3 regions of the Peribacillus sp. NPDC060253 genome follow, and region 1 is predicted to be linked to each of the others. Evidence: riboswitches for the same ligand, from Rfam matches in the RefSeq annotation. Region 1 holds a riboswitch; each other region holds the start of a gene.

Region 1 (6,707 bases):
CCTGCATGGCCACACATATAAGGTCATTTTCGGATTGAGCGGGTATACGGATTCACGCGGTTTGATGATAGATTTTGGGGACATCAAGGATATATGGAAAAATGAAATTGAAATCCACTTGGATCATCGTTATTTGAATGAAACCCTGCCGCTCATGAACACGACAGCTGAAAATATGGTTGTTTGGATTTATGAAAAAATGGCCGAAGCCCTTTCATTAAAAGATTATGAGGGTGCTAGGGTCGAATTTATTCGCCTTTACGAAACGCCAACAAGCTATGCTGAAGCCAGACGGGAGTGGATGGAAAGTGAGTAAACTCCCCGTTATGGAAATCTTTGGCCCGACCATCCAAGGTGAGGGAATGGTCATTGGTCAAAAAACCATGTTCGTTCGGACGGCCGGCTGCGATTATTCGTGTGCCTGGTGTGATTCCGCATTTACTTGGGATGGCACCGGTAAGGAAGATACCGTCCAAATGACTGCTGAAGAAATATGGGATGAGCTGAAGCGAATTGGGGGTTCCGGTTTTTCCTTCGTGACGATATCAGGCGGAAACCCGGCTCTGCTGAAAAACCTAAACGGCTTGATAGCGATCTTACATGAAAATAAAATGAAAATAGGTGTCGAAACACAGGGGAGCCGATGGCAGGATTGGTTTCTCGATATTGATGAACTGACTATTTCACCTAAGCCGCCGAGCTCTAGAATGAACACGGACTTTACGGTGCTAGATCAAATCATATCGAACCTGGCTGATCGAAATCCCGATAATAATGTCTCGTTGAAGGTAGTCGTCTTTGATGATGAAGATTATCAGTATGCAAAAAAAGTACATGGCCGGTACCCGGATGTTCCTTTTTATCTGCAGGTCGGGAATGATGACAGCAGGACGGCGGATGATCAGCACCTAATTAGCGGACTATTGAAGAAATACGAAGAGTTAATTGATAAAGTGATAGCTGATGATGAATTGAATGATGTGAAAGTGCTGCCACAGTTGCATACCTATATATGGGGTAACAAGCGAGGCGTGTAAAGAAAAGAGAGCAGGAGGCAGTGTGATGCGTAACCACGCTGCCTTTTACATGAGGAAAGCTTATTACAGCCTTTGAATGTGCGTAGCTTTGAAGGATGAAGTGTATTTAAGACCATACCCAAATAAGCGATCCATTCCAATATGAGCGGTCCAAATTAAACCAATCATCATCAATGCATCCGACTTTAGAAAAACGGCTAGTAAGATCGTGAATATGGAGAGGGTATAAGTATGAAATAAGTTATAAACTTTTGCTCCAATCCGCTCATTGATCAGATAGGCCAGCATGGAAGCATCAGGTGACAAAATCAATAAAAGGAACATCCACCAGCTGAATTCATATGACGAATAGATGGAAATCGTAGCTAAAAGGACCATGAGTCCTTCAATATGAAGGAATTTCTTTACCATTTAAAAACCTCCCAAATTTTAATTGACCATTGGTTAATAATGTTCAAAAAAATTATCTGATGTTCTTCGTGATATTTTTAACATGAAAATAAGCTAAACCTTTTACATCTTGATAAGATAGTTCAGAATTAATATAAAACGTTATGAATCCGTGAAGAGAAAGAAAAATGGACCATATTGATGCAGGATTCAGTTTGTTGTCCGTTAGGTCCGTCAGGGACTGGATTAGCTTCTCGTATGTTTTATTAGAATCGAATTGAAGTAACTGCTGAATTTCTTTTTCCTTCGATAAAAACATGATGGAATAATGATTCTGTTGGGTTAAACCGAACTCTAAGAAACACAATAAAATCTTTTCCATTTTTTCAGAAGGGTCATTTTCCGACATGATGATATCATCGATTAAATGATTTAAAACGGAAAAATCCGTTTTCACCAAACTATAAAATATTTCTGCCTTATTTTTAAAATGATAATAAATGGCTCCATGGCTGCAATCCAATGATTTAGCCAATTGCCTCATTGAGACATTCGAATACCCTACCGCTGCAAAAAGGTTTCTGGCTTCATTCAAGACCATTTCCCTGGACAATTCTTTACCTGCTGATTTCCTTGGAGACATCTTGTCACCTCCTTATTTATTGACCACTGGTTAATCGGAATGATAACTCACTGATTTTTAATTGTCAATTATTAGATCGAATTGTAAATGGCTGTTTATAAAGTTAAAAATTCACCATTTAATGAAACGAAAATTCACGTAATCGTCAAACGGAGTTAACCTGAATCCTGATTTATCGTTGAACCAGTAATATCCTTTTGTGGTATTGTAAGGGTATGCAATGGGCGTTGGGGGGATTATATAAGTGAAAAATAAATTCGGGATATTATCTTCAATTGTCATAGTCTTGACCGGGTATTTTCTATACACTAAACCTTATAAAGATAAAACAAAACCTGTAGAAGACATTATTGAAGTGTATCCACCAGATCAAGTAATAACAAATGAAATGATAATCATAGAGGGTATTGATGAGGTCAATCCAGGTGATATCGACTTGAATGATGAAGAGGAGTAAATTAAATTTACAAGAAAACAATATGAGCAAAATGAAAGGGGGGAAATAATTTTTACAGAAAAAGATCAGTGAAATCACCTACCTGTAATGAGTAAACTAATGGAGGAGGCCGCAGTTATTGATCGTTTCGGATAGTATCTATGGGAAACACATTGTAGAGGGAGTCCTGGAAGAGCTGATAGGGAGCAAACCGGTCCAAAGGTTGAAGGGGATACATCAAGGAGGGGCAAGTTATTTAGTTAATGAGAAGTGGAATGTCACACGATTTGAACATTCTATTGGTGTGATGCTTTTAATAAAGTCGCTTGGTGGGTCATTAGAGGAACAAATCGCAGGATTGCTGCATGACGTATCCCACACTGCATTTTCACATGTCATTGATTTTGCTCTGGATTGTAAGGATGAAGATTATCATGAAAAAATTTTTGATCATGTCATTAAGGAATCCGAAATTCCACCTATACTGAAACTGTATGGATATAATTGTGAAGATATTTTTGAGTCAAAATGGGCATTGCTTGAACAGCCAGCACCTGAGTTATGTGCCGATCGGGTTGATTATACTCTCCGGGATATGTATCAATACGGACATATCACACTCGAATCCGTTCGTGACTTTCTAAGCCATTTAACCATCATAAACGGAAGGATGTATCTGGATAATATTGAATCGGCGGAATGGTTTGTGGAAACATATTACAGAGAAGTTATTGATTTTTTCATGGACCCACTTAATATATATGGCTATGGTATGTTGGCAAAGACCTTAAAACTGGCTTTGGATAAAAACCGAATCAGCCTTGATGACTTACTCGGTGAAGATGAAGAAGTCATGCTCTTGTTAAGCTCCACTGAAGACGATGAAGTGCAAAACCTGCTAAAACGGATTCATGGTAACGTATTGGTGAAGGAGGATCAATGGGACTACGATATACACCTGAAAAATAAAGTGCGCCTCATTGATCCTTCCGTTATTCATGGAACCCAATCAGTAAGAGCATCCAGTTTATCGGAAAAAGTGAAGAACATGGGAATTGAAGCCAATAAAAAAGCTTCGAAGGGTGTGTATCTAAAAGTGATTTCCGGATGATTTTTCGCGACAACCCATACGGAAAGTGAAAAACTCAAGGGTTTACGATGACTTCAAACACCTCATTAGTTGGCATGACTATTTCTTGAGTATCCCTAACTTAATTACCGATCAACAGATATTGGCGGCAAGGTCCGTCCAGTTTCAAGCAAGCTCTTCAGATTGCTTAGTATGGCTGGCCATCCATTATTTAAGCCTTTAAAGGTATTGTCATCATCTACGAAAACTGTCTCCAATAGCTCCTCATGCTTAAGTACTAACTTCACGGTTGAATCATCCATTGGCTTTAATTCAAAGGTGACCCGAGTGGGATGGTCGCGTGGTGTTTCGTCTCCTGCCATGTTCCATGTAAATGAGAGTAAGTTAAATGGTTCACACTTTAGTATTTTACCATGATCAGTAATCCGCCCATCTTCAAGCAAATATTTAACGGTGGAGCCCTCTTGCCAGTCAGACTGGACTTGACAGCCAAAGTGGTATTTCTTCGTGACTTCACCACTCGTTAGAGCTTCCCAAAGCATCTCTGGTGTGGTGGCGATATAAATTGCATAGACAAACGATGTTTTTTTCATTTTTCTATTCCTCCCCGCGTTTATATCAGGACCCTGCTTTGGCACTTTGAAACCGCTTGTTTGGATATCAAGATCGTAACATAACTCTATCACTGATTGTCTGCTTTTCATATACAGCCGGTCAAGCAGTTTTCTGCGACAAAAATCGGCAAAAGCCTGCATGCAGGAATATCAGAGTCATAGTAGAAGTTTTCAGGGATCATAGCTAAGTGCCAAGCTCTGGAAAGACGGGTAGTGTCTTAGCGAGTCTGCAAACGATCTCCGCAGATTCGTATCCTTCCCAGCGCCAGAAATCGGCGGTATGGAAACTTCTTGATTTCCCGTCATTTTCAAGCTACGATAAATTAGGAAAAAGAATAATCCGCTCGGGCGGAAGAGGTTCTAGCTACCCTCTCAAAAAAACTAAGGGGAACAGTGCTCTTTCTTAGGGTGCTGTTTTTTCTGTATAAGGAGAATTAAGAAATGTTAAGAATTTTATTGTATTTAGTATCCATCGTCACCGCGAATGTGGTTACAGCCGCTTTTGCACCACTACATCTTGGTGTGTTCATCATTCCGATGGGTACATTGCTCATTGGTGGAACCTTCATCTTTCGAGATCTAGTCCAAAATAAATTTGGCAGGACGAAGACCTATTTATGCATTGTTACGGCACTTATTTTATCTGCGTGTGTATCATTTTTATTAGGAGATACATTATTGATTGTCTTTGCTTCCGCATTATCGTTCGTGGTGGCAGAAACAGCGGATACTGAAATTTATACTCGATTAAAGCTCCCGATGAGTTGGAGGGTGTTTTACAGCGGGATTGTTGGAGGATTTTTCGATTCGGTGATATTTGTCGTGATTGGCCTTAGCCCACTTGGTGCCAATATATTGCCATGGGAAGCCGTACCCGCTGCGGTTATCGGCCAAATCATCGTTAAAACGGTCATTCAGTCAATCGGAGCCGTATTATTGGGACGAATCAACGTAGAGCTGGAGAAGCGTGTAGTCTCCGGTTGAAATGCTAGGAGGGATGCACTCGATGGATGGACCCAAAAAGGAAGAAGATAAATGCTATTGCCTCGAGGCCTTTCGTGAAAAATATGGTCCGCATGTCCAAGGAGAATGCATGAAGCTTTCCTGCGCCAATTATCGGAAGCATAAAGGAATAGACGACAAAAAAGGACCAAAATAGGTCCTTTTTTTTGTGAATGGAGGAATTTACGAGTAAAGCGCACAATTTCACGAGTAAAAGTGCCAAACTCAAGAGTAAAGCGCACAAACTCAAGAGTAAAGCGCACAAACTCACGAGTAAAAGCGCCAAACTCACGAGTAAAAGCGCCAAACTCACGAGTAAAGCGCACAATTTCACGAGTAAAAGTGCCAAACTCACGAGTAAAGAGCACAAACTCACGAGTAAAAGCGCCAAACTCACGAGTAAAGAGCACAAACTCAAGAGTAAAGCGCACAAACTCACGAGTAAAAGTGCCAAACTCACGAGTAAAGCGCACAAACTCACGAGTAAAAGCGCCAAACTCATACCAGAAAGCTTTTTTATATTGCTGTTTATTCAGAATGCCTTTGCGCTTTTACGAACTAAATTTTCCAGGAAGTAAAAACAGCTTCGTTTCCGTTCTAGCTCGGTTTGTCCACTTTCCGTAACATGATAATATTTCCTTCGACCTGACTCGGACTCTTTCCAATGGCCTTCGATGAATTCCTTTTTTTCTAACCGTTTGAGGGCTGGGTAGAGTGTGCCTTCACTTATTTCATATTTGCCCATGCTCATTTCCCTCAAAATCTTTGTCATTTCATATCCATATAGCTTTTTTTGTGACAGAAGAGAAAGCAAAAGGAGGTCAATGCTTCCCTTCATTAATTCTTTATCCAAATAAAATCGCCTCCTTTTCATTTGTAAAGTGTAATACGATGTACATCGTAACACAAGGTGCATTTTACTTTTCTTTAAAAAAATGGTTAAATGACGATTGCTAAATGAAATCAATCATAGTAAAATGTGCTTCGGAACGGATGAGTTGTAACGAGTGTGGTAAGGATACTTATATACATGATTTAGCTGTTTTAATGAAAAAACGGAATAGGATAGAAAAAATCCCACTCAAGGGGTATTAATTGATTTTTTTATGAAAATCATTTAGATTCTATTTATTAACAAGAGCAGAAAGAAGGTCCTAGATAGATGAAAGTGAAAGCACCCGAGTCATTCACATACAAAGGTGGAAATAGAGCAGTTCTTTTACTTCACGGGTTTACCGGAAGTACAGGAGATATGAAAAAATTAGGGAAATACCTGAATGATCGTGACTATACTAGCCACGGACCTCTTTATAGAGGACATGGATTGTCAGGTGAGGAACTCATTCAGACAGGCCCAAAGGAATGGTGGGAAGATGTAGTCAATGGCTATCAATTCCTAAAGGATGAAGGCTATGAGGAAATTGCTGTTGTAGGAATTTCTTTAGGAGGAGTTTTCTCATTAAAGGTAGGAATTGAGTTGCCTGTAACAGGAGTA
Region 2 (6,707 bases), on a different contig from region 1:
GGATTCGCATCTGTCATACCTCTAGCTGATGGTAAATCATCCAGTAATTCGAACTCGATGACCTGAAATTTATAATCTCCCGTTCCATCATCAAATTCTCTAGGATTAACTTGAACACCTTGAAATATTTTTTTTGAATCTCCGTCTACACTATCTAAAACCTCTTTTGTAAAACAATAACCAGTTGGTCTTGGAAATCCAGCATATAAGATTGTGCCTTTTTTCAAAATAATATCCTCATATGTATCTATACCAAAGTAAGGATTAGAACCTTGCCATAACCTTGCTCTCTGTGAAGGTTTAAGAATGGTCTTATTTTTTAAAGTAGCTTCCTCTATTACACTCCATTTTATATTTTCCAGTTCTCTTATCGTGATATTCGGCTTAACTTCCTTTAAAACTTTTTCAACAACATCTCCATCAAGCATAACCTTAGTTCCTATGGAATTTTGTTTCTTAATTACATACTTTAGTACGTCTTCAACAGGTTTTGGATTTGGATGTTTCGCTATTTCCTTAGCATATTTTCTTACTACTTTATTTCCCTTTAATAAGTCAGTAATTTGATAGAATGAATTCTTTGCCTGTAAATGATCCACATACTTAGCCGCACCTGCTATACCGCCGATTCCAAGTGCCATCAACAGCCCGTTCTGGCGCTGTTCCTCGGTTAGCTTATTGCCGAACATGTCCTTGCCTGTAACTGCTTCGCCAAGGCCGTTGGCTGCGAGGAGTCCGTATATCCCGTATTCGGTTTTTTGGAGGAGGCTAAAGCCTTTTGTCGTTTTATAGGCATCGAGCGCGTGATTCGCTGCGTTGAGTCCTTTGGCCGTTTTGTAGATGGCGCTTCCGCCCTTGATGGCCCGGCCGGCCCAGCCGACGACGGGGATGAATCCGGCTGCGGCCATGGCTCCTGCTGCGATTCTTTCGGCATCGGACAGCTTGCGGCCCGTTACTGGATCGACTCCGGTCGTTGCCCTGATAGAATCATAATATCCGGTGAATTCCCCTGTAAAGGTTTTTGTCGTATCCCAGGCTTTTTCATACCATGGGCGGTTTTCGAGCTCTTCCATTTCGCGTTCGATTTTCCGTGCATCGGCTTGCTGCTTTTTAAAGGTCTGATAGTCTTTCATCTGACCGGCGACTTCATCCTTCACTCGATAGATGTCACTATTCTTAAAGGCCGTTTGGTTGAACGTTATCGGCGAAACATTGCCATCCTGTTTGGTGGCATCTAGTAAGGCGCGGAAAAGGCCAACGGCCACGTTTTCCTGGCCGACGGATACATCATATTCCTCGACCAATTGCCTGTCGACATTCTCGACCTTTGTCACGGTGTCATCCAGTCTCTGGCCGGCCAGCGTGATTTTTTCATTAAAGTCTTTTTGGTCGAACATATCAAGAGGCAGGATATCATCAATGCTGTCGAGGATCCTTTGAAGATCGTTCGCTTGTTCATCGACAAGGGACTTTGCTTGGTTTATGCCGTTTGAGACTTCGCCATCTAAAAAGGGAACCTCGACCACCGTATTTCCGGAGAGGTCCGCCTCTTCCAGACTGGCCGGAATGCCCTCCAAAAAACTGATCTGGGTAGTGAATAGTTCCATCCAGGCGTCCGCCACCTGGATTTGCGCTTCATAGAAGCTTTTGATGGCAGCTGCACCGGCTCCCTGAAACTCGTTATCCAGGCCGACGATACCCTGAAATTCCTTTTTCAGGGCTGTGACTTCCTTCTTTAGTTCTTCATATTGCTTGGCACGCGACTTGGTTGCGGCCGTCAATGTCTTGGCTTCATATATTTTCATCGCGTAGGAAACCCATGTGAAGACGTATGGGCGATGGCTTCATCCTGTTCTTTTAATAAGTCAATGTTGGCACGGGTATCTTCCACATTTTTCTGGACGATTTTAATATATTGCTCAAAAACCTTCTCGAGGTTCGTTTCCCGGTCGATCCATTTCGAGGTGAATTGCAATTTATTTTTTCCAAGCTCACCTGCTGGCAGATTTCCAAGCGCGACTGTACCAAGCGCCGTTTTCACCTGATCGACTTGTTTCGTTACGGCAGGATGATTCAGTTTGATTGTCGTCATTAAAACAACCACCCTTTTATATATGATATTTTACTTTCCAATTGATCTATGACGGCTTCCCCTTTACCTAAAAGGACATCCGCTTCATGCGCTATCGTGCCTGCTGCACTCAGAGCTATTTTATCTATATTCAGTATCGTGATCTTTCCCTCGATTTTCTCTTGGTAGTCGTCATAATCATCATGAATGATCGTGGACATAGCCTTATATGCATCACTGCGGGCATCTTGAAAATCCTCTGCACGGTTTCCCGTCCAGCTTTTTTCCAAATCCGGATTTTTAATTTTAGCGATTTCCCCAAGACAAGCATTCTGTTCTTCTTTGATTTGTCTTTTTGCCTGCTCCAAACGATTGATTTTTTCATTCACATCGGACATTTTACTGGAGAGGGCTGAGTGAATTTCACTCAATGAATTTGCATACACTTAAAAAATCACCTCAAAGATCTCATTATGTAGAATGTCATATTTTTCATAATTTTTATTATAAGGATTATAGTCTTACAGTTAAATAGGGATAAATAAGCTATTTACGCTAGGTATTTAGGAAATTCTTCTCATCAAAACCAATTCTGAATTAGACTTTCTACCCCTGAATTTCCATTTTTAAACATAAAAAAAAGAAACAGGCTTCCTCCTCTTTTTTTATGCATGATCTGAATTCTTTTTCGTCAATTAAATGCGGAGCTTTCACCTTTTTCCCTTTTTTATGATTTGGATTCATATTCCTCCCTTTATTAAGTGGATATAGTTTCACACTTCCACTTATTCAAGTGCCATGCCAGAGCAAAAAGGACAAGAAGACAGGCTTCGCTCATGAAGCGTGCCGATAAATCGGCACATCCTGACAAAGTAACGGCTCAAGTTAGACGAAATTCGGTTTGTATATTGCAGAACAAATGGCTCACCCTATAAATAGGAGGTGTCCAAAACATGGACCAATTTGAAAAAGCCTATGAAACCTATAAACAGCAGGGTACACCGCAAGCAAACCAAATTGATTCATCTGGAAAAGAAGAAATCATAGCAGTAAGGAAAAATGAAGAGGACAATATTATCGCAATCAAGACGAACTCTGGTCGCGAACTAGACTACCCCACTGCCCTTTCCGAAGCAAAAGCAGGCAACCTTGCCAATGTCGACGTCTTCCATAAATATGGACGTGATATATTGCGAAGTGAGCCCGATGGGATAAAAGAAAATAACTTGGATCAACTACCGGAATTTTGACTTTTTGAGGGAGCTGCCTGAAATGGGCAGTTTTTTTCTTTTGGATCAAAAACGCGGAGAAAGGACCCAGCATGATAGCCGGATCCTTATTATTCATACTGATAGGATTCAGAGATTTCAAGAAGTTGGCCACAGGATTCGACCACCTCAATGATTTCCATCCACGACATGTCCAGCCCCAGTTCATTAGCATGGGAAATCTTATCCCTTAATTTCCGGATGGCATTTGCCTCCCTCTTCCCCTTGCTTTTCGAAGGAATTTGGAAGAACCCCCTCAATTCCTTATCTTTATGAATGATATCGAATTTATCACTGATTTGCAGGCATTCTATTAAATTGATATCTTCATTTTTATCGATTCTCCTCCTATATAATTCGTTTGCCTTTTCTAAACGGTCCTCGCTGATCATTGGATACCAGATGCCATCACCGAACCTATGCATGATGATATCGCTCATCCTCATTTCCAATAGGGTAATATATCCGAATATCAGCATCCTGATTGGGGGCTTTTGAAGGTCGGCATGCGTAATTAAGCTTTTTATAGAATTATTCTCTAACACAAACACCCTTGTTTTATTCTTAAAAATACGAAGAAGTTGTATCAAAGGGGTTGAATCCGAAACCATTTCCCTAGGTGAAAAACTTTTCAAGTATTCCGAGATGATCCCTTCACCAAGTTCTTGCCTTTCGATATATCCGATGATTTCCCCTTGATCTTGCACTGCCATTATATCGAAATTCTTTTTTTCCAACGCTTTTTGTATGTCAGTTGCTTCATCATTTTTATGGCAAAACTCAAGTTCCTGGGCTATGCTCTTAACCGTGATGTTTTCTTCATAAAGAGTTTTAAGACTAAGATAGCTGCTATTGTTTTTTTTATCGCTTCCCTTTAACATCTTTCACCCTCCACTTATAAACTTTCTCCGCGATTTGCCTACCACCAATTATAGACCGTTAATTTGCATCTGGTGTAGCTATTTCAAAAGAAGTGGAACAAAGTAGAAACGGTCATCAATAAATAAAGTCCACACAAAGTGGACTTTATTTATTGCGAATCTACTGCATTGCCTACCGCCGTTTCCTCATTCCCTTCTTCTTCCCAAGCCTTACAAACATCCACCCAATCCTCGGCGTTCGAATATTCAAATAATTCCGTGGTTGTAAGTTCTATTGCTGAGTTCGCACTGCCGCATGCCGGGAACAATGACTCAAAACGCTTCATTGATACATCAAGAAAAACATCTAGGTCGTTTGCAAGTCCAAATGGGCAAACTCCCCCGATTGCATGTCCGGTCTGTTCAAGCACCTCCTCAGGTGACAGCATTCGTGCCTTGTATCCGAACATCTGGCGAAACTTCTTATTATCCACTTTTGCATCCCCAGCTGCTACAACCAAAATCGCATTTTCACCTTCCCCCTTAAAAGAAAGAGTCTTAGCAATCCGAGCAGGGATGACGCCGATGGTTTCTGCTGCCTCACTCACCGTAGCACTTGATGTTTCGAACTCCATTACATCGCCTTCCCGGTCCCATTGTTTAAAATGGCTTTTGACACTCTCGATCGACATATTATATTCACTCCTTTGAAGTACATATAAAAATAATATCATCCTTCATTGCAATAAATCAAAATCCTTTTAGACTTTCACTGCATGATGAGTTATCATTTAAAAACCATTCTTTACAAATTGACGCAACAAGCATATATGGGCTACTATTAATCTTCGGGAAAAAGCCTAAACGTGGTTCGTAACCATCCCACGATAAAAAACTAGGGAGAGAATAAAATGAATGTTCGTACACTCGTGATAAACGGGTTATTGGCTGCCTTGTATGTGGCGGTCTCATTGGTGTTTAAACCAATCGCTTTTGAGATGTTCCAATTTCGAGTTCCGGAAATGTTGAATCATCTGATTGTATTCAATAAAAAGTATATCTACGGTATCGTCGGCGGAGTCTTCATATCGAATCTGCTCTTTTCACCGATGGTTCCGTATGATTTGATTTTTGGGGTGGGGCAATCCGTGCTCGCCTTATTGCTGGTCATTTTTGTATCGCGGTTCATAAAAAGCATTAAAGGGCGGATGATCGCAACGATTATCTTTTTCACATTCACCATGTTTTTGATTGCAATTGAACTGAACCTTGCCTTTGGCTTACCATTCTGGTTTAGCTGGATGACCACGGCTGTCGGTGAGTTCGTTGTCCTCTTGATTGGTGCGCCAATTATTTATGGAATGAACAAAAGAATTCAGTTTGAAAAGTGGCTTTAAAGGAATCTTCGCTTCGTAAACCCACTATAATGTAAAAGAGCTGTGTGCATCATGCGACAGCTCTTTTTTTCACCAATGAGCCTGAAAATGATAAACTATTAGTAAGAATGGTGGTGACCCTTTGAAAAAAGTCCTGACCTTAATCGGTCTTCTGGTAATCGCAATATTCATTTATTCTAATGCGGAATTGTTTACTTTGGTTTGGAAAAGTGATCTTGATTCAGTCATTAACATATTGAAGGAAAACCTTTTGCTCACTTTTTTCGTGACATTCGTATTGATGTTTATCCAGAATTCATTTACAATCATCCCTTTAATTTTGCTCCTTACTATCAATGTCACGATATTCGAGTTCATATATGGCTATCTATGGAGTTGGTTTACAAGTGTTGTTGCGTCCGGATTGATTTTTTATGCAGCAAGAAACTGGTTTCAGGAACCACTCTTAAAGAAGATGGGCGAAAAATGGCAAGAAACCGTTGTGGAGCATGGCTTTATGTACGTATTTACAGGGAGGATTTTCCCGCTTATCCCAACGAGTTTAATTAACTTGGCTGCTGGAGTCAGTACCGTCACTTTCAAGGATTTTTTATTTGCGACAGCACTGGGAAACCTTATATACTTTTTCTTTCTATCGCTAATCTCATATGGACTCCTATCTGTTGAAATGAACCTGTACACGGTAGCTGCACTCGCAATCCTCTTCTTACTATTTATCATTATCTATAAACGTTTAAAAAAGAAAAAAGCCCTAACCATCTTCAGGAAAAACAGGTGACCGCATTGGTCCCTGTTTTTTATTTATGATTCTGCATATATTTTTCTCCGATAGTTTGTTAAAATGTGTATGTAATTTTACCTTAGAAATGTCTTAAAATCAGGGAGAATCTCCATGTCCAAACGCTCCATCTTAGCAATATATATCCTTTCCGGGATTTTTACATTAGTCGTGTTCGACTATTTTTTAACTACAAATATCCACAACAAAGTGGTTTTCATTCAACTTCAAAGAGCGGAAGGCATTGTCTTTCTTTTATCAATAGGCTTGGTCCTATACCTTTATTTAGCTAAAAGGGAAGAATTCAAACAATTAAAAGAAGCGGAACAACGT
Region 3 (6,707 bases), on a different contig from region 1:
GAATATTTTCCTGAAAGGAGTCACAAAAGTATGGATTACTTTGATCGATTTGCCGTACCTCACCCAAGTCCTGCAATTTATGCATCCATGATTGCTATTGGCTTGACCATGATCGCGGTTGTTGCCGGAATTACCTATTTTAAAAAATGGGGTTACTTATGGCGTGAATGGTTAACAACAGTTGACCATAAACGGATTGGTATCATGTACATCTTGTCAGCATTACTTATGCTTTTCCGTGGTGGCGCAGATGCCCTCATGATGCGTGCTCAAACGGCTGTTCCAGATAACGGTTTGTTGGATGGACAGCATTATAATGAAATCTTTACAACACACGGGGTTGTCATGATCCTGTTCATGGCTATGCCATTTATTATTGGGTTAATGAACATTGTTACACCATTACAAGTTGGAGCGCGTGACGTAGCATTCCCACGTCTAAACGCAGTAAGCTTCTGGTTATTCTTTATGGGTGCGATGTTATTTAACATCTCTTTCGTAGTCGGTGGTTCTCCTGATGCAGGTTGGACTTCTTACTTCCCACTGGCAGGTAACGAATTCGCTGAATCAGTCGGTTCGAACTATTACGCGATTGCGATTCAGATTGCTGGTATCGGTACATTACTGACTGGTATCAACTTTATCGTAACCATCTTGAAAATGAGAGCACCTGGCATGAGTTTAATGAAAATGCCAATGTTCACATGGTCCATTTTGATAACAAACTTTATTATCGTTTTCGCTTTCCCTGTATTAACGGTTGCTCTTGCGTTGATGACAATGGATCGCCTATTCGGAACTCAATTCTTTGCAATGGCTAATGGCGGTAGTGATATGCTTTGGGCAAACTTGTTCTGGGTATGGGGACATCCTGAAGTTTATATAGTCATTCTACCTGCATTCGGTATTTACAGTGAAATCATTTCAACTTTTGCACGCCGGAACCTATACGGGTATAATTCGATGGTTATCTCCATGGTAGCTATTTCTACTCTTTCTTTCGTTGTATGGGCTCACCATTTCTATACAATGGGTCACGGTGCAATGGTTAACGGTATCTTCTCCATCACAACGATGGCAATTGCCGTACCGACCGGTGTTAAGATATTCAACTGGTTGTTCACACTTTGGAAAGGTAAAATCGTTTTTACCGTCCCAATGCTTTACTCTTTAGCTTTCATTCCGATTTTCACACTCGGTGGGGTAACGGGAGTTATGCTTGCGATGGCAAGTGCTGACTACCAATACCATAATACAATGTTCTTAGTAGCTCACTTCCACTACGTATTGATTCCAGGTACTGTATTTGCCGTACTTGCTGGTTTTACGTACTGGTGGCCAAAAATGTTCGGTTTCATGTTGAGCGAAAAGATTGGGAAATGGTCGTTTTGGTTCATTACAATAAGCTTTAACGTAACATTCTTCCCGATGTTCATCACTGGTTTAGATGGGCAAGCACGTCGTATGTACACGTACTCTGAATCAACGGGCTATGGTCCATTGAATATGCTCTCTTTCGTTGGAGCGATTGGCTTAGCAATTGGTTTTGCTTTAATTTTGTACAACATTTATTGGAGCACTCGTTATGCATCAAGAAATATTTCAAACGATCCATGGGATGCACGTTCTCTAGAGTGGGCAACGCATACACCAATTCCTGAATACAACTTTGCCGTTGTACCAACAGTTGAATCTACGGAAGCCTTCTGGGATTCTAAGAAAAAGGGCTTTAAATTATTCAGCGGTAAAATAGAAAAGATTCATATGCCAAATAACAGCGGCGTGCCATTTATCCTGAGTTGTATCTTCTTCGTTTGGGGCTTTGCGATGGTATTCAGCATGTGGATCATTGCAATCATTGCAACAATCGGAATCTTTGCTTGTATGACGCTTCGTTCATTCGAAAAAGATCACGGACGTTATATCTCCGTTGAAGAGATTGAAGAAACTGAAAATAAATTGCGAGGTGCTAAGTAATGAAAATAGATAGCTCGCTGCCACTAGAATATAGCACGGAAGAAAATCGCTTAAAGATTTTTGGATTTTGGATTTTCCTGGGAGCAGAAATAGCTCTTTTCGCTACACTGTTCGCCACTTACTTTGTATTAGTTGAGGGAACTGGGAATGGCCCATCAGGGGAAGAACTTTTTAAAGTGCCAACCCTAATGCTTCAAACCATTTTCCTTTTAACAAGTAGTTTTACCATCGGCCTTGGAATCAATGCAATGAGACTTGGTAAACAGAAAGCAATGCTAAGTTTCTTCGTTATCACTCTTATTCTTGGTTTAGGCTTCTTGGGAGTTGAAATCTACGAATTCGTGGAGTATGTACATGAAGGAGCAACGATCCAAACAAGTGCTTTCTTATCTAGTTTGTTTACGTTGCTAGGTACGCATGGAGCTCACGTTACGCTTGGTTTGTTCTGGGGAACATTCATCATTCTGCAGACTAAAAAACGCGGTTTTACTCCAGAAACAACAAACAAGGCTTTCATCTTCTCACTATACTGGCATTTCTTAGACGTTGTCTGGATTTTCATCTTCAGTTTCGTTTACCTGAAAGGAATGATGTAATATGAAAGAATTATTCCCACGGGGACAAGTAATGGGATTTGCCTTTTCACTAGTCCTGACTTTGGTTGCACTTTCAGTTATAGTGTTTGATCTTTCACTTAAAATGGGAGTGATCGTCCTGCTTGTGACGGCCTTCATGCAAGCAGCACTTCAATTGGTCATGTTCATGCATGCAGGAGAGTCTGAAGATAAAGCATCGATTTATACAAACGTTTATTATGGATTATTTGTTGCATTAGTTACGATTTTCGGTACAATGCTAACAATGATTTGGGGATATCAATAAGCAATTCCGAAAAAACTGGTCGTCATCATGACGTCCAGTTTTTTTGCTTTTAATTGCAGTGGTTGAAGTATATATTTTTCTAATTCGCTGCATGAAAATTGGATCTTATTTCGGGGTTCACGAAAAGCGAAACGTTAATAGAACGGTCACATCTTCTATGAAAATCCATCCGTCCCTTTGTTATAATTAGTTATATGCCAATAAATTTAGACCATAGCGGAGATGATGAAATATGACATTGCCTGTTTTGATTTTAACAATTATCTTAAGTTTGGTTAAAATATTAGTTTCTTGTCTTCCGACCGATACAGTGAATTGGATTCTGAGCAAATTTAAACTGCATTCTGAACTTAGCGAAGCCAACTCTATCGTAACCCTTAACGGAAAACGCTTGGAAAATGAAAAAAAACTCCAAGTCATAAATTATTTTAATGAAGCTAGATTTCTAAAGAAAAATCACATATTCCCGGGTAACGAGCAATTGTTTTTACATCCAGAGAACAGTGGGACTCCATTAGTCATTGATACTAAAAGTGGCAAAAAGGATGTTAGGATATTTGTGTACATTTACAACGATCACGTTGATGTAGTTAAGCAGTACAAGAAGAAATTAGTTTCTTATAGCCTGCTTTCCGATAGCCTTCAAGAACATTCCATGCCATTAATAAGAAATTTAGTATAAAAACATTAAAGAAGACGGTCCTTAAAATGAGCGTTCAGACTGTAGATATACTCGATGAAAATTGAGTTTGTCTACAGTTTTTTTGAGGGTATGTAAAAATTAGATTACCACTCCAGGCACTCGCTTTCCGTCCCCCTTGCTCCTTTACGCCTGAGGGGTCTCCCTTGGACGCGCTTTTCCCGCAGGAGTTCTCGCACAACCGTTCCAACCAACTTTGTTTTAACCGTTAGATAGGATTCCTTTTGTCTACAAACTTGACGGTCCTTAAAAAGACCGTCTTTTTTTATAAGTCTTTATTGTGTAATTCTAAATTACTGGTTATTCAGATTGAAGGAAAAAACAATTGCTTTTAAGTGGGAGGGAATATCTGTAAAGGGGATCTTTATAGTGCAAGTGAAAAGTGATTTTAGAAATTAGATCAAAAAGGTAATAAAAAAGCAGGTATCTATTACGATGCCTGCTTTTTTATGCTTTCCATTGTTTTTCTACTTGATGAAGGGCTAGTTGTAAAATTTCTTCTTGATTAGTACCCGGTTTAGTAAGGACGTTAGTTTGATAAGATTTTCCTTGGAAATCAACTGTTACTGTAACTTTTACCATTTTGCATCTTTCCTTTCTTAATTAAATGAGATGGTTGTACCTACTTCTTTTATACCCGTGGCAGAGGATTTTTCAAACATTTCAAAAGCAGCAAAATTGGAAGAATCAATATTCAAAATTATCTGTTATTTAAAAGGATGTGTCAACACTTTTTTTGAACCAATCCTATTTCCCGGCTAAATAAAAAAACGACCTGGCTTGTGTGCACATGACAGTCAGGTTGTTTTTGTAAATGAACTATATTCATATTTTAGTTAAGATAATGCCGATTAATGCTGCAAATACTCCGGCAATTTGATAGGTTTTTAGTTTTTCCTTGAATAAATAACATCCAGCGAATACGACAACTAAACAGTTCAGGCTGACGACAGGGAAAATGATGCTTGCGATCCCGGTGTTCAATGCAAAGAAATAACATCCATAGCCTATCATGCTTAAAAAGCCTACTAAGGAACCGATTTTGACTTCCTTTAGCTTGATTTTTTCATTTTTAAAGGCTAGAGCCGAAAGAAGATAAAGCATTCCGCCTCCATACATTGATACAAGGATATCAAGGGAGTTTAAATGAAGACGTGTTGATGTCGTCATAAGAATGCCGAGTACACCAAAAGATAAGATGGAGAATAATGTGTGCATAATCCAAGGGACATATTGATGGTTACCTTTAGCATTAGGTGTATACTGAATGACTAAGGTAGCGAGAAACATGCAGACGATTCCACTCCACTGCAGGGTAGAAATATGTTCGTGAAAAATTAAAGCTGCACAGAGAATGGGGAATATGGCATTCGCTGCGATTAATGGTGATGTCAAGCTTGCCGGCCCTTTTTCAAAGGCGCTTGCCATCTGGATGTTACCATTAGCGTTCAGTACACCAATAGCTGCACCAAGCAAGATAGATAGCCAATCCAGCTTCAAACCATCCATAAATACTCCATAAAAAATGGACAAAATAAAAGCTGAAAAATAAAAGAAAAATTGGATATGTATCTTGGAATAGCCTTTTCCGCTGCTCCATTTGAAAATGCTATTATTGATACCGAAACATAAACTGGTGATGAGTGCTGCAAAAATCCACATTTGTATGATCTCTTCCTTCTTATAGGGTGAACTGCTTGTTTCATTTTAAACTGAATATATAAAGGAATCAAACCCAATTTAAGAGAGTTGCATTGACAGATTGTCTTTTTTTTTTTATATTTACTATGACAATTTAAAATATTTCCCGATAACGGGAGAGGTTCATAGCATCACCCTCTTAAAAAAACTATGGCTTTGATATTTTTCGCGAATCAACCATATCTTTGAGGAGATATGGTTTTTGTTATATAGAGGCCCATTTTATGAATCTCCCCTGACAAACGTGGAAGAGGAGGACTTTTTTATGTCTGGAAGAAAAGAAGAAGAATTAAATGATATTACATTGCTTGGGAATCAAGGGACAAAATATACATTCGACTATGCACCTGAAATTCTGGAGTCGTTTGATAACAAGCACCCTAACCGTGATTACTTCGTCAAATTCAATTGCCCGGAGTTTACTAGCTTATGCCCGATAACGGGGCAGCCAGACTTTGCAACCATTTACATCAGCTATATTCCAAGTGTGAAGATGGTGGAAAGCAAGTCTTTGAAGCTTTATTTATTCAGCTTCCGGAACCATGGTGATTTCCATGAAGATTGCATGAACATCATCATGAACGATTTAATCGAATTGATGGACCCGAAGTATATTGAAGTTTGGGGTAAATTCACTCCTAGGGGCGGAATTTCCATCGATCCATACACCAATTATGGGAAACCAGGTACGAAGTATGAGGAAATGGCGGATTACCGCTTGATGAATCATGACTTATACCCGGAAACTGTGGATAATCGTTAAAGAATAGGAGAGACAATGGGCATATGCCTGTTGTCTTTTTTTTGTTTTAGCCATTCTCGATTAGCGGTCCTGTTGCTTTGTCCTTTTTGAAAATACAAATGTCCTCCTATAATGGAATTTCCACTTGATTGTTTCGCTAAAAAGCGTAATAATAGGGAGAGTTGATTTTGACAGAATATTTACGAAAATAGGGGATGTCGAGATGAAAGTTGCAAAGTTTGGAGGAAGTTCACTTGCATCAGGTGAACAGTTGAGGAAGGTATTCGAAATTGTTGTTTCAGATCCAGAGAGGAAGATCGTGGTCGTTTCGGCTCCAGGGAAACGCAATTCCGATGATATAAAGGTGACGGATCTATTGATTGAGGCTGCAGAACAGCAGCTGCGCGGGAATAACGGTGAGCCTTTAATTGAGGACGTGGTCTCCCGCTATGCGAGCATTGCTGAAGAGCTGGATATATCCGAGCGTGTCATCACTGGGATTCATGAAAATTTAATGGCACTGTTGCATGCAGACCAAACTAACCCGAAGCGCTATTTGGATGCCTTGAAGGCCAGCGGTGAGGATAATAATGCGAAGCTGGTCGCAGGTTATTTCCAAAGCCGCGGGATAGAGGCACAGTATATAAATCCAAAGAAGGCTGGCTTGATCGTAACGGATGAAGGTGGATTTACCAAGGTGCTGCC

What was found. A riboswitch is a leader RNA that binds a small molecule or an ion and turns the genes downstream of it on or off. The one in region 1 is predicted to bind preQ1.
Region 2: it holds a riboswitch for preQ1, as region 1 does, so the genes downstream of both, ACFWE9_RS07315 (QueT transporter family protein) here and ACFWE9_RS03190 (VUT family protein) in region 1, are expected to answer to the same signal.
Region 3: it holds a riboswitch for preQ1, as region 1 does, so the genes downstream of both, queF (preQ(1) synthase) here and ACFWE9_RS03190 (VUT family protein) in region 1, are expected to answer to the same signal.

The regions. Positions count from the first base shown of each region.
Region 1 covers NZ_JBHXAS010000006.1:74,034-80,740, forward strand. Annotated here, with positions in the region: gene queD (6-carboxytetrahydropterin synthase QueD) at 1-316, shown strand, start outside; gene queE (7-carboxy-7-deazaguanine synthase QueE) at 309-1,037, shown strand; gene ACFWE9_RS03165 (DUF4260 domain-containing protein) at 1,101-1,448, opposite strand; gene ACFWE9_RS03170 (TetR/AcrR family transcriptional regulator) at 1,501-2,070, opposite strand; gene ACFWE9_RS03175 (hypothetical protein) at 2,315-2,527, shown strand; gene ACFWE9_RS03180 (HD domain-containing protein) at 2,646-3,617, shown strand; gene ACFWE9_RS03185 (SRPBCC family protein) at 3,722-4,189, opposite strand; PreQ1 riboswitch class I at 4,559-4,601, shown strand; gene ACFWE9_RS03190 (VUT family protein) at 4,652-5,194, shown strand; gene ACFWE9_RS03195 (hypothetical protein) at 5,199-5,714, opposite strand; gene ACFWE9_RS03200 (PadR family transcriptional regulator) at 5,745-6,065, opposite strand; gene ACFWE9_RS03205 (alpha/beta hydrolase) at 6,375-6,707, shown strand, end outside.
Region 2 covers NZ_JBHXAS010000018.1:55,906-62,612, reverse strand. Annotated here, with positions in the region: gene ACFWE9_RS07345 (ribonuclease YeeF family protein) at 1-1,805, opposite strand, end outside; gene ACFWE9_RS07340 (YwqI/YxiC family protein) at 1,802-2,092, opposite strand; gene ACFWE9_RS07335 (YwqH-like family protein) at 2,092-2,517, opposite strand; gene ACFWE9_RS07330 (DUF3892 domain-containing protein) at 3,025-3,321, shown strand; gene ACFWE9_RS07325 (hypothetical protein) at 3,411-4,220, opposite strand; gene ACFWE9_RS07320 (YbaK/EbsC family protein) at 4,370-4,891, opposite strand; PreQ1 riboswitch class I at 5,060-5,104, shown strand; gene ACFWE9_RS07315 (QueT transporter family protein) at 5,111-5,596, shown strand; gene ACFWE9_RS07310 (TVP38/TMEM64 family protein) at 5,718-6,374, shown strand; gene ACFWE9_RS07305 (PAS domain-containing sensor histidine kinase) at 6,489-6,707, shown strand, end outside.
Region 3 covers NZ_JBHXAS010000029.1:19,486-26,192, forward strand. Annotated here, with positions in the region: gene qoxB (cytochrome aa3 quinol oxidase subunit I) at 31-1,977, shown strand; gene qoxC (cytochrome aa3 quinol oxidase subunit III) at 1,977-2,573, shown strand; gene qoxD (cytochrome aa3 quinol oxidase subunit IV) at 2,575-2,859, shown strand; gene ACFWE9_RS10265 (YfmQ family protein) at 3,092-3,541, shown strand; gene ACFWE9_RS10270 (BA3454 family stress response protein) at 4,007-4,141, opposite strand; gene ACFWE9_RS10275 (EamA family transporter) at 4,385-5,221, opposite strand; PreQ1 riboswitch class I at 5,373-5,418, shown strand; gene queF (preQ(1) synthase) at 5,526-6,023, shown strand; gene ACFWE9_RS10285 (aspartate kinase) at 6,226-6,707, shown strand, end outside.